Regions from separate parts of the Streptomyces sp. NPDC026522 genome, predicted to be linked through region 2. Evidence: riboswitches for the same ligand, from Rfam matches in the RefSeq annotation. Region 2 holds a riboswitch; each other region holds the start of a gene.
What was found. A riboswitch is a leader RNA that binds a small molecule or an ion and turns the genes downstream of it on or off. The one in region 2 is predicted to bind cyclic di-AMP.

Region 1 (4,281 bases), on a different contig from region 2:
GCTTGAGGACCGGTACGCCCCGGGTGTCGAAGCCGGTCGTGATCATGACCTGGCCGACGGAGCCGGCGAGGTCGGCGACGGCCGCCTCGAAGCGTTCCGCCACGTCGTCCGGGTCGGTTCCCGGACGGATGATGTCGTTGCCCCCCGCGCAGAAGGTGACGAGGTCGGGCGCGAGGGCCTTGGCCCTCGGCACCTGCTCGGCCACGATCTGGTCGAGGACCTTCCCCCGGACGGCCAGGTTCGCGTACCGGAAATCGTGTTCTTCCCGCTGGTCGGCCAGGAGCACGGCCAGCCGGTCCGCCCAGCCGAGGTACGAATCCCCGGGTCCCGGGTCCCCTACGCCCTCGGTGAAGCTGTCCCCGATCGCCGCGTACGAACCGATGGTCTTGAGTGTCGTCTTCGTCGCTGCCACAGCACCACATCCTTCACCCCCGCGGGCGACCTACGCCAACGTAAGCAGGGTTTGACGGACCGTGATCTACGCCACCATGCACATGCGGAATAAGAATCGCGTGAGGCCGGAACCCCCTCGGGGTCCCGGCCTCACGCGGTTACCTGCTCACGCCCGTCCGGCGTCAGATGCTGACGCCCTTCGAGCGCAGGTACGCGAGCGGGTCGATGTCCGAGCCGTACGACGGGCCCGTGCGGATCTCGAAGTGGAGGTGAGGGCCGGTCACATTGCCGGTGGCGCCGGAGAGCCCGATGCGCTGCCCGGCGGTGACGCTCTGGCCGACCGAGACGTTCAGCTGCGAGAGGTGGCCGTACTGGGAGTACTTGCCGTCGGCGTGCCGGATCACGACCTCGTTGCCGTACGCACCGCCCCACCCCGCCGTGACCACGGTGCCCGCGCCGACCGCCTTGACGGTGGTGCCGGTGCTCGCGATGAAGTCGACGCCGGTGTGGTAACCGGAAGACCACATGCTGCCCGCGAGCTTGTACGGGGTGGAGATCCCGCCGCTGACCGGGGCGACGAATCCGGCCGCGGTGACGGCGCCGGTGGCGGATCCGGCACCCTGCGCGGCGGGGGCGGCGGGCGCGGCGGGCTGCTCGGCGGCGGCGGCGCTGCCGGAGCCGGTCTCGGCAGGCGCCTGAGCCGTGCCGGAGGACCGGTCGGAGGAGGACGGAGCCGACGCCGGGCCGGAGGTTCGGGAGGCCGGCTTGGCGGAGGACCGCTCCCCGTGCCCGCCGAGCGTCAGCTTGAGCCCCGGGTGGATCAGGGCGGGGTCCGCGCCGACGGCCTCGCGGTTGTCGGCGTACAGCCGCTCCCAGCCGCCGGACAGGTGGCGGTCGGCGGCGATCTGCGACAGGCAGTCGCCGGGGACGACGGTGTAGACGGTGGGGGCGACGGCCGGGGCGACGGCGGGCGCGGCCTGCGCGGACACCGGGAGCCGCGGGGCCTGGACGGGCAGCGCGGCGGGGGCGGCCGCCAGGGCAGTGGCCGGGGCCGCATGGGCACCGGCTGCGCCCAGCAGCGGCAGGGCGAGGGCCGCACCGCCGGTACCGGCGGCGGCCAGTCCGCGGGGTACGGCACGGGACTTCGGGCGGCGGTGCTTGCCGTGTGCGGGCATGACGAATTCCTCTCCGTCGCCTGCGAGGTGAGCTGTCGGGTTCGGACTGGAGATGTCCGGCCGTACGCGCAGCGACGGCGTACGGCTTCACCCCGAGCCGTTCCGGCGGGAAGGTCCGGAACAGCGGCTTACCTGGTTCCCCCGCTCCTGCCGCGCGCGTGAATAGTCGGGTGCGGTTCCCGGGCGGCGGCAGGATTCGGCGGTCCACCCGGATCGATCGCGAAGGTAATCGAGCGGGGCCGGGCACAACAAGCCATGAATTTCCTGACGGAATAGCAGGTGGGAAAAGCAGGCTGAATTTCCGTCACCCTCCGTCCATTCCGGTACGGCAACGACCGCGGCCACAAGGGAATTCGGGTTCCGCGATCAGGCACGCACGGTCACCGTATGATCTGGCTCACGGGATCCGCCGCGATCTCGCCCCCGGATATGGCAAGTTGTTCCCAACCGGCTCAATTCGGACAGTCGGCAACGGCCCCCCGGCCGCGCGCCCGCCACCCCGGCCGCGACGGCCCACGACGATGCGGAGGACCCGTCCCGTGACCCAGCAGATAGCCGCAAACCCGCCCACGGGGCCCGAACTGTCCGGAGTGCGCAATTTCCGTGACGTGGGCGGACTGCCGACGACCGACGGACGAAGGGTCAGGTCGGGACTTCTATTCCGAAGCGGACATCTCGCACATGCCACCGAAAACGATGTGGCATTCCTGGCCTCGCTCGGCCTCCACACCGTTTTCGACTTCCGCAACGGCGCCGACCACGCACTGGAAGGGCCGGACGTCGATCTCCCCGGCGTCCGGAACGTGAACATCCCGCTGACGGATCCGGCGGACGGCCGGGAGTTCTGGACCATGGTCCGGGACGGCGATCTGGGGCAGCTCCGGGGGCTCCTGGGCGAGGGCAGGGCCGCCGCCCGGATGCGGAACTCGTACCGGGCGATCATCAGGGACCGGACGGCCGAGCACAGCCGGGTCGTGCACGCCCTCGCCGAGGACAGCGTCCCGGCCCTGATGCACTGCGCCGCCGGCAAGGACCGGGCCGGGCTCTCGATCGCCGTCACGCTGCTCGCCCTCGGGGTCGAGCGCGAGGCGATCGTGGCGGACTATCTGGAGTCGAACGCCCCGCACAACCGCTACCGGGTGCGGCGCGGCGACGACTCGCCCGAAGCCCGCTCCCCCGAGGTGATGGAGCTGCTGGCTCCGCTCTTCGACGCCCGCGCCGAGTTCCTGACCACGGCCTTCGAGACCATCGAGGGTACGTGGGGCGGAGTGGAGCCCTACCTGGCCGAGGGACTCGGACTCACGCCCGCGACCCTCGGCCGGCTGAGGGACCGGCTCCTCGACTGACCGACCCCGCGACTGGCCGTCCCTGCGACTGGCCGTCCCTGCGGCAGGCCGTCAGCGGTTGCCGACGGCCTGCTTCACCAGCGTCCTGCCGAAGTCCCACATCAGGGCGCCACCGCCGTGCGCCTCGTCCATGACCTCGCGGAAGGCGCCGACGAACCGGTTCACGTCCGCCTCGTCCACGATCAGCGGCGGGATCAGCTTGATGACCTCCAGGTGGTCGCCGGAGACCTGGGTGAGGATCCGGTGCTTCTGCAGTAGCGGCACCACGACCATCTGCGCGAAGAGGCCCTTGCGGGCCGCCTGGAGCATCGTCCAGCGGCTGCGCAGCCCGAGCGAGGCCGGCCGGCCGAACTCGATGCCGATCATCAGGCCCCGCCCGCGCACCTCGTGGAGCAGCTCGTACTCGTCCACCAGGGCCGCGAGCCGCCCGCGCAGCAGGTCGCCCGTCGCCCGGGCGTGGGCGACGATCCCCTCGTCCTCCATGACGGTGAGCACCGCCAGTCCGGCCGCCATCGCCTGGGCGTTGGAGCCGAAGCTGGCGGAGTGCACGAGCACCCGGTCCATGGACGAGTAGACCTTCTTGAAGATCCAGTCCCGGCCGAGGGTCGCCCCGACCGGCACGTAGCCGCCGGAAAGGGCCTTGGCCACGCACACCAGGTCGGGTTCCACGCCCGGTTCGTGCTGGTAGGCGTAGAACTCCCCGGTACGTCCGAGACCGGTCTGCACCTCGTCGGCGATCAGCAGCGCCTTGTGGCGGCGCAGCAGGTCCTGGGCGGCGAGCAGGAACCCGGGCGGCGGTGCGAGCACCCCCTTGCCCTGGACGGGTTCCACGACGAAGGCGGCCACGTCGCCGCGCCCCAGCTCCCGCTCCAGCGCGGCCAGATCACCGAGCGGGATCCGGGTGTCGGGCAGCAGGGGCGCGAAGCCGTCCCGGAAGCCGCCTTCGCCGTTGACCGAGAGGGAGCCGGCCGTCAGCCCGTGGAAGGCGTGGTCGCAGTAGAGGACCCTGGGGCGTCCGGTGGCGTACCGGGCGAACTTGAGGGCCGTCTCCACCGCTTCCGTGCCGCTGTTGCCGAAGAAGACCCGGTCCAGGTGGGGGCTGTAGGACAGGAGCTTCTCGGCCAGCAGCCCGGGCAGCGGCTGGCAGTCGAAGCGGGTGAGGTCGGCGAGCTGGGCGTCCAGGACGTCGTGCAGGGCCCGCCGGACCACCGGGTGGTGCCGGCCGAGGCCCATCACGCCGAAACCGGCCAGCATGTCGAGGTAGTCGTTGCCCTCGGCGTCCCAGAAGTGGGCCCCTTGCGCCCGCTCGTAGACCTTGTCGAAACCGATGGTGCGCAGCATCCGGGGCAGCTGGTGGTTGAGGTGCC
Region 2 (4,281 bases):
GGCGAGGCGGACCTCATCCACGAGTTCGCGTTCCCGCTCCCCATCTACGCCATCTGCGAGATGCTCGGGGTACCGCGCGAGGACCAGGACGACTTCCGGGACTGGGCCGGGATGATGATCCGGCACGGCGGTGGGCCGCGCGGCGGCGTCGCCCGCTCGGTCAAGCAGATGCGGACGTACCTCGGCGAACTCATCCACCGCAAAAGGGATGATCTGGGCGATGACCTCATCTCGGACCTGATCCGGGCCAGCGACCACGGCGACCACCTGACGGAGGCCGAGGCCACCGCCATGGCTTTCATCCTGCTTTTCGCCGGTTTCGAGACGACGGTCAACCTGATCGGCAACGGGCTGCACGCCCTGTTCATGAACCCCGGCCAGCGTGAGCGCCTCCAGGCCTCGCTGGCCGCCGGGGAGGACGCCCTGCTCGCCACCGGGGTCGAGGAACTGCTGCGCTACGACGGCCCGGTGGAGCTGGCGACCTGGCGCTTCGCCACCGAGCCGTTCGTCCTCGGCGGGCAGCACATCGCCGCCGGCGACCCGGTCCTGGTGGTCCTCGCGGCCGCCGACCGGGACCCCCGGCGGTTCGCGGATCCGGACACCCTGGACCTCTCCCGCAGTGACAATCAGCACCTCGGGTACGGCCACGGCATCCACTACTGCCTCGGCGCCCCGCTGGCCCGGCTCGAAGGCCAGACCGCCCTCGCGAGTTTGCTGATGCGTCTGCCGGATCTGGAACTCGCCGTTCCACCTGCGGACCTGCGCTGGCGCGGCGGACTCATCATGCGTGGCCTGCGCACCCTTCCGGTCCGCTTCACACCCCGAAACACCTGAGGCCATAACGGGGCACCTGCTGACCCGGAGTCAGCTACCGGCCGAACTTGTGACATGCGTTCGAAGGGGGCTAGGTTCTGCCGTTACCCCGCCGTTATGCGAAAGGTGCACTACATGCGTTCCGGGAACGGCCGCCACAGACGCCCCCGCCAGGTACCCGCCATCGTCGTCACCGCCGGAGTCACGGGCTCCGCGCTGGCCCTGCCGCTGCTGGCGGCCACCAACGCCTCGGCTGCCGACACCTCCACGTGGGACAGCGTCGCCGAGTGCGAGAGCGGCGGCACCTGGAGCGCCAACTTCGGCAGCGGTGCCTACGGCGGACTCCAGTTCACCCAGGAGCAGTGGAACAACGCGGGCGGTCTCGAATTCGCGGCGCGCCCCGACCTCGCGAGCCGGTCCCAGCAGATAGCCGTCGGCGAGCGGGTGCTGGCCTCGCAGGGCCCCCAGGCGTGGCCGCTGTGCGCCGCCTCCTCCGGGCTGGTCAAGGACGGCCCCGCCGCCGACGTGGACCCGGGCGCACCGGGCACCCCCCGGCAGGTCGCCCCCAGCCCGTCCCGCCCCGACAACGCGGTCCCGGACACCGGCTCCGGTGACCCCGCCACCGACTTCGGCGCACCCACCCCGGCCGCCCCGGCCCCCGGCGCCCCGAGCCCGTCCGCCACGGCGCCGTTCGCGCTGCCCGTCGCGCCGCTCGCGCCCAACAGCGGACTGCCCGTCATGCCCGAGCCGGACCTGCCGACGACGCCCGGCCCGACGCAGCCCACCGGCCCGACGCAGCCCACCGGCCCGGCCACCACCGGCCCGGCCACCCCGACGACCCCGGGCAGCCCGACGGCTCCGGCCACGCCCGCCCCGTCCGGGACGCCCGCCACGCCGACCGTCCCGGCCGCCGGGACCCCCTCCGCCACGCCGAACGCCCCCGCGGCCGACTCCGCGACCGGCTCCACCGCCGAGGGCGGCGGCAAGCACCGCGGCCCGGCGGCGGTCGAGACGCCCGCGGCGCCTGACGCCGCGTCGGACCCCACGTACACGGTGAAGGCGGGCGACAGCCTGACCGCCATCGCCGACGCCCAGGGCCTCAAGGGGGGCTGGAACGCGCTCTACCAGGCCAACGAGCAGGTCATCGGCAACGACGCCGACCTCATCAAGCCCGGGCAGAATCTGGATCTAACCAAGAAATAACGGGCACTTCGGGCGGCCGTAAAGAGCTGAATGCCCGTTATCCGCAAGTGAGACATGCGTCTCTTCCGGTCAACTGGCGTGTCTCGTACCGAAGCTCCCGCAAACCCCGCCCTCACCTGCGAAAACGCCCCTAAGCGGAACGCAAGCAGGCCGATTTCTCCCCGATGTCCCTCGTTGAACATCGGGGAGAGACCTGTCTACCTTCTGAATCGCTCGCCACCGCGGGCCCCTTCGACCGCATCGCCGAATCCTGCCGGCGGACGGAGGGAACAGTCGTCGCGTAAAGCGCCGAAGGCAGGAGCGGGGGAACCAAGGTAGGCGCCGGGACCGGCCGTTGAGAGACGGCCACGGAACCGGCTAGGGGTTAAGCCGCGCGCTGGTCGCGCGGCCGGGCAACTCACTCGCCCGAACCCGACAGCTCACCTCGCAGGCGTCGGTGAGGAGAAACTCCATGCTGCTTTCCGGCAAGGGCAAGCACCGCCGCGCCACGGCCATTGAGCGGACCACCCGTATCGTCACGCTCGCCGGCGTCGCCGGTGTCGCCGTCGCCGCGCCGCTCATGGCAGCCGGCTCCGCGAGCGCTGCCACCGGCTCCGAGTGGGACCGCGTCGCGGCCTGCGAGTCCGGCGGCAACTGGGCCATCAACACCGGCAACGGTTACTACGGCGGCCTGCAGTTCTCGTCCTCCACCTGGGCCGCCTACGGCGGCAAGGCGTACGCCGCGCAGGCCAACCAGGCCTCCAGGGCCCAGCAGATAGCCATCGCCGAGAAGGTCCTCAAGGGCCAGGGCAAGGGCGCGTGGCCGTCCTGTGGCGTGGGCCTGTCGAACTCCTCGTACAGCGGCGGCGGCGCGGCCGAGGCTCCCAAGCCGCAGCCGAAGACCGAGACCAAGGCCGCCCCGGCGCCGAAGAAGGAGACCAAGCGGCCCGAGGCCCCGGTCACCCGCTCCGAGCGCGCCGAGGCCCCCACCACCAAGGCCGCCCCGAAGACCGAGACCCCGAAGACGGGCAACGGCTCGTACGAGGTCAAGGAGGGCGACACCCTGGGCACCATCGCCGAGGTGAACGGCGTCAAGGGCGGCTGGGAGAAGCTCTTCGAGCTGAACAAGGACATCGTCCCCGACGCCGACCTGATCTTCCCGGGTCAGAAGCTGAAGCTCAGCTGAACCATCGGGTAACACCGACTCCGGCCACCGCCCGGCGCGTACCCCCACGCGCCGGGCGGTGGCGCGTCCGCGGCCGGACCACGGCCGATCGGCGGACCCTTTGTCCGGGAAAGCGGGTGTCCGGCCGGTTTTTCGTCCCAGGACCCGGGCGGTCGGCGGGTCCAGTGCCCGGAGCCGGTTAGGCTCTAGTCGGCAGGGCCGTCCCACGGCCGCCTGCCACCGCACACCCAGCGTCACATCCCAGAAGGAGATGCTCGTGCCGTCCATCGACGTCGTCGTAGCCCGGGAAATCCTGGACTCCCGAGGCAACCCCACGGTCGAGGTCGAGGTGGGCCTCGACGATGGCAGCACCGGCCGTGCTGCAGTCCCGTCCGGCGCCTCCACCGGCGCATTCGAGGCCATCGAGCTCCGTGACGGTGACCCCAACCGTTACATGGGCAAGGGTGTCGAGAAGGCCGTCCTCGCCGTCATCGAGCAGATCGGCCCGGAGCTCGTCGGCTACGACGCCACCGAGCAGCGGCTGATCGACCAGGCCATGTTCGACCTGGACGCCACCGACAACAAGGCCTCCCTCGGCGCCAACGCCATCCTCGGCGTCTCCCTGGCCGTCGCGCACGCCGCGTCCGAAGCCTCGGACCTGCCGCTCTTCCGCTACCTCGGCGGCCCGAACGCGCACCTGCTGCCCGTCCCGATGATGAACATCCTCAACGGTGGGTCGCACGCCGACTCCAACGTCGACATCCAGGAGTTCATGATCGCCCCGATCGGTGCGGAGTCCTTCTCCGAGGCGCTGCGCTGGGGCGCGGAGGTCTACCACACCCTCAAGAAGGTCCTCCACACCAAGGGCCTGTCCACCGGCCTGGGCGACGAGGGCGGCTTCGCCCCGAACCTGGAGTCCAACCGCGCCGCGCTCGACCTCATCCTCGAGGCCATCAAGCAGGCCGGCTACACCCCGGGCAAGGACATCGCGCTCGCGCTCGACGTCGCCGCGTCCGAGTTCTACAAGGACGGCAAGTACGAGTTCGAGGGCCAGTCCCGCTCGGCCGCCGAGATGACCGACTACTACGCCGAGCTCGTCGAGGCGTACCCGCTCGTGTCCA
Region 3 (4,281 bases), on a different contig from region 2:
AGCGCCGCCAGCGGTACGACAACGTCCCGTACGGCACGGCGTTCGAGAAGCTGACCGCCCTCGCCTACCCGGAGGGCCACCCGTACCACCACACCCCCATCGGCTCGATGGCCGACCTGGACGCCGCGTCCCTGGAGGACGCCCGCGCGTTCTTCCGTACGTACTACGCGCCGAACAACGCCGTCCTGTCGGTCGTCGGCGACATCGACCCCGAGCAGACGCTCGCCTGGGTCGAGAAGTACTTCGGCACCATCCCCGCCCACGACGGCAAGCAGCCGCCGCGCGACGGCTCGCTGCCCGAGATCATGGGCGGCCAGCTCCGCGAGGAGATCGTCGAGGAGGTCCCGGCCCGCGCGCTGATGGCCGCCTACCGGCTGCCGCACGACGGCACCCGGGAGTGCGACGCCGCCGACGTGGCGCTGACCGTCCTGGGCGGTGGCGAGTCCTCCCGCCTCCACAACCGGCTGGTCCGGCGCGACCAGAGCGCCGTCGCGGCGGGCTTCGGCCTGCTGCGCCTCGCCGGCGCGCCCTCCCTGGGCTGGCTGGACGTGAAGACCTCCAGCGGGGTCGAGGTGCCCGCCATCGAGGCGGCCGTGGACGAGGAACTCGCGCGGTTCGCCGCCGAGGGCCCCACGGCCGAGGAGATGGAGCGCGCCCAGGCGCAGCTGGAGCGCGAGTGGCTGGACCGGCTGAGCACGGTGGCCGGCCGAGCCGACGAACTGTGCCGGTTCGCCGTCCTGTTCGGCGACCCGCAGCTCGCCCTGACCGCGGTCGGGCGCGTCCTCGACATCACCGCCGAGGAAGTGCAGGCCGTCGCCGCGGCGCGGCTGCGCCCCGACAACCGCGCGGTGCTCGTGTACGAGCCGCTCACTGCGGAGTCCGACGAGACCGACGAGACCGAGAACGAAGGGGCGGAGCAGTGAGCGACACCGCAGCCGTCACGATGACCCTCCACCCGCAGCCGCAGGCCGGCGAGGCCAAGCCGTGGGCCTTCCCGGCCCCCGAGCGCGGGGCGCTGCCCAACGGCCTGACCCTGCTGCGCTGCCACCGCCCGGGCCAGCAGGTCATTGCCGTGGAGATCAACCTCGCCGCCCCGCTGGACGCGGAGCCCGAGGGCCTGGACGGCGTGGCCACCATCATGGCCCGAGCCCTGTCGGAGGGCACCGACAAGCACTCCGCCGAGGAGTTCGCCGCCGAGCTGGAGCGCTGCGGCGCCACGCTCGACGCGCACGCCGACCACCCGGGCATCCGGGTCTCCCTGGAGGTCCCGGCCTCCCGTCTGGCGAAGGCCCTCGGGCTGGTCGCCGAGGCGCTGCGCGCCCCCGCCTTCGCGGACGGCGAGGTCGACCGCCTGGTGCGCAACCGGCTCGACGAGATCCCGCACGAGCTGGCCAACCCGCAGCGCCGGGCCGCGAAGGAGCTCTCCAAGGAGCTCTTCCCGGGGACCCTGCGGATGTCCCGGCCCCGCCAGGGCACCGAGGAGACGGTGGCCCGGATCGACTCCGCGGCCGTACGCGCCTTCTACGAGGCCCACGTGCGCCCCTCCACCGCCACCGCGGTGGTCGTCGGCGACCTGACCGGCATCGACCTCGACGCGGTCCTCGCGGACTCCCTGGGCAGTTGGAGCGGCGGCACCGCCGAGCCGCTGCCCGTGCCCCCGGTGACCGCCGACGACACCGGCCGCGTGATCATCGTGGACCGGCCGGGCGCGGTCCAGACGCAGCTGCTGATCGGCCGTATCGGCCCGGACCGGCACGACCGCGTGTGGGCGGCCCAGGTGCTCGGCACGTACTGCCTGGGCGGCACCCTCACCTCGCGCCTGGACAAGGTGCTGCGCGAGGAGAAGGGGTACACCTACGGGGTCCGCGCGTTCGGCCAGGTGCTGCGCTCGACCGCCGACGGCAGGGGCGCCTCGATGCTCGCCATCAGCGGCTCGGTGGACACCCCCAACACCGGCCCGGCGCTGGGCGACCTGTGGACGGTACTGCGCACCCTCGCGGAGGGCGGTCTGACCGACGCCGAACGGGACGTCGCGGTGCAGAACTTGGTGGGTGTGGCCCCGCTGAAGTTCGAGACCGCGGCCTCGGTCGCGGGCACCCTCGCAGACCAGGTCGAGCAGCAGCTCCCGGACGACTACCAGGCGAAGTTGTACGCGCAGCTCGCCGCGACCGGCACGGTGGAGGCGACTTCGGCGGTCGTCGCGGCGTTCCCGGTGGACCGGCTGGTCACGGTCCTGGTGGGTGACGCGGCGCAGATCGAGGAGCCCGTGCGGGCCCTCGGGATCGGTGCGGTCACCGTCGTCACCAACTGACGGGACATTCCACCTGATTGGTGCAGGGGACTCCGGTGGCTTGTCCGCCGGAGTCCCTTTTTGCCTGTTTGGTGGTGTGGTTGTTCGTATGTGGTGTGGCGTAGGTAACAAAAGCGCGCCTCTGTTTGGAGATTGACGGAAGATCCGCCTAGCGTCGGCCGTGCTGTCCGTCAGTTGTGCGCGCCGCACCCGCGGCACCGGACAGCGATCGCCGAGTCCCCGTCAGGCGCGAGCCTGGGGAGCCGGGGACCCACAAGTGTCCCTGGGGTGAATCGGACCACCTCGCAAGAGGGGCCCGTAGGAGACCTTCCTGCTCCGAACCCGTCAGCTAACCCGGTAGGCGAGAGGGAAGGAAAGGATCAAACCCTTCATGGCGTTTGGCAGTCGTGCCGCCGGTAAGCACCGTGGTTCAAGCCGTATGAGCCGCAAGACCGCCGGTTACGCCGGCATAGCCGCCCTCGCCACCACCGGCGTCGTCGGCACCCTGGCCGGTCCCGCGTTCGCCGCGGACAGGGCCGCGGCCCCCTCGATGGAGGACACCGGCCTCAGCGCCGTGGTCGTCGCCGACCAGCTCCAGAACGAGATCGAGACCCAGGCCGAGTCCCAGCACCGCGCCGCCGAGGTCGCCGCCGCCAAGGCACAGGCCGAGGCCGAGGCCAAGACGCGCGCCGCCGAGGCCAAGCGCCTCGCCGAGGCCAAGGCCAAGGCCGAGCGCGACGCCGCCGAGCGCGCGGCCCGCGAGGAGGAGCGCAAGCGCCTCAACACCTTCGTCGCCCCGATCGACGGCTCGTACGTCAGCACGCAGTACAAGGCGGGCGGCAGCATGTGGTCCTCCGGCAGCCACACGGGCATCGACTTCCACGCCGCCGAGGGCACCACCGTCCACGCCGTGGGCGCGGGCACCGTCGTCGAGGCGGGCTGGGGCGGCGCGTACGGCAACAACGTCGTCATCCGGCACAACGACGGCACCTACACCCAGTACGCGCACATGATTTCGCTGAACGTCTCCGCCGGCCAGCAGGTCACCGCCGGTCAGCAGATCGGCATCTCGGGCTCCACGGGCAACGCCAGCGGCCCGCACCTGCACTTCGAGGCCCGCACCGGCGCCACGTACGGTACGGACATCGACCCGGTGGCGTACCTGCGCTCGCACGGCGTCAACGTCTGACCGCACGCAGCGCACCGCTTCCGTCGAAGGCCCCGGCTCACCGAGCCGGGGCCTTCCACGTATCCTGCCGCGCCCTTCGGCCCACCGGGCAAATGTTTCGTATTTCCAGCCGTCCTCGGAAATATCCGTGTGCTGCAATAGAGTCGCAGTACGGCCGTGGCGGCAACGCCGGCCGTCGGCAGTCGGAATGAGAGCGGAGTCAGGTCTTGCGTATTCCTGCGCACGCGGTATGCACAGCAATTCGTGACGACATCGTCTCCGGGGTCTTCGAGCCGGGCGGCAGGCTGACCGAAGAGGTCCTCGCCCGCCGGTACGGAGTCTCGCGCGTCCCCGTCCGCGAGGCGCTGCGCACCCTGGAGGCGGAAGGGTTCGTCACCACCCGCCGGCACGCGGGGGCCTGTGTCGCCGAGCCCACCGACCAGGAGGCGGCGGACCTGCTGGAGCTGCGGGCGCTCCTGGAGCCGCTCGCCGCGGCCCGGGCCGCCCGCCGGCGCACCGAGGGCCACCTCAAGGTGCTGCGAGGTCTGGTCAGACTGGGCCAGGAACGGGCCAGGAGCGGCCGCGGAGAGGATCTGCGCGCCCTGGGCGGGTGGTTCCACGAGACGCTCGCGCAGGCCTCCGCCAGCCCCGGGCTGATCTCCGTGCTGACGCAGACCCGGCACAAGATCGCCTGGATGTACGTGGTGCAGGCACCGGCCCGGCCGGTCGACTCCTGGGCCGAGCACGGCGCGATCGTGGACGCGGTGGCGCGGGGCGACGTCGAGCGCGCCCGGGCGCTGACCGCGCTGCACGCCGACCGGGC

Region 1: another riboswitch for cyclic di-AMP. It lies ahead of ACZ4M3_RS01375 (LysM peptidoglycan-binding domain-containing M23 family metallopeptidase); the one in region 2 lies ahead of ACZ4M3_RS25730 (transglycosylase family protein).
Region 3: another riboswitch for cyclic di-AMP. It lies ahead of ACZ4M3_RS24220 (M23 family metallopeptidase); the one in region 2 lies ahead of ACZ4M3_RS25730 (transglycosylase family protein).

Annotation. Positions count from the first base shown of each region.
Region 1 is NZ_JBVHQF010000001.1:313,193-317,473, reverse strand. Features, by position in the region: gene ACZ4M3_RS01380 (SGNH/GDSL hydrolase family protein) at 1-412, opposite strand, end outside; gene ACZ4M3_RS01375 (LysM peptidoglycan-binding domain-containing M23 family metallopeptidase) at 576-1,568, opposite strand; cyclic di-AMP (ydaO/yuaA leader) riboswitch at 1,573-1,747, opposite strand; gene ACZ4M3_RS01370 (tyrosine-protein phosphatase) at 2,108-2,914, shown strand; gene ACZ4M3_RS01365 (aspartate aminotransferase family protein) at 2,966-4,281, opposite strand, start outside.
Region 2 is NZ_JBVHQF010000010.1:222,707-226,987, forward strand. Features, by position in the region: gene ACZ4M3_RS25720 (cytochrome P450 family protein) at 1-834, shown strand, start outside; gene ACZ4M3_RS25725 (transglycosylase family protein) at 949-2,016, shown strand; cyclic di-AMP (ydaO/yuaA leader) riboswitch at 2,293-2,464, shown strand; gene ACZ4M3_RS25730 (transglycosylase family protein) at 2,468-3,181, shown strand; gene eno (phosphopyruvate hydratase) at 3,432-4,281, shown strand, end outside.
Region 3 is NZ_JBVHQF010000009.1:284,640-288,920, reverse strand. Features, by position in the region: gene ACZ4M3_RS24230 (M16 family metallopeptidase) at 1-923, shown strand, start outside; gene ACZ4M3_RS24225 (M16 family metallopeptidase) at 944-2,311, shown strand; cyclic di-AMP (ydaO/yuaA leader) riboswitch at 2,511-2,669, shown strand; gene ACZ4M3_RS24220 (M23 family metallopeptidase) at 2,682-3,479, shown strand; gene ACZ4M3_RS24215 (GntR family transcriptional regulator) at 3,686-4,281, shown strand, end outside.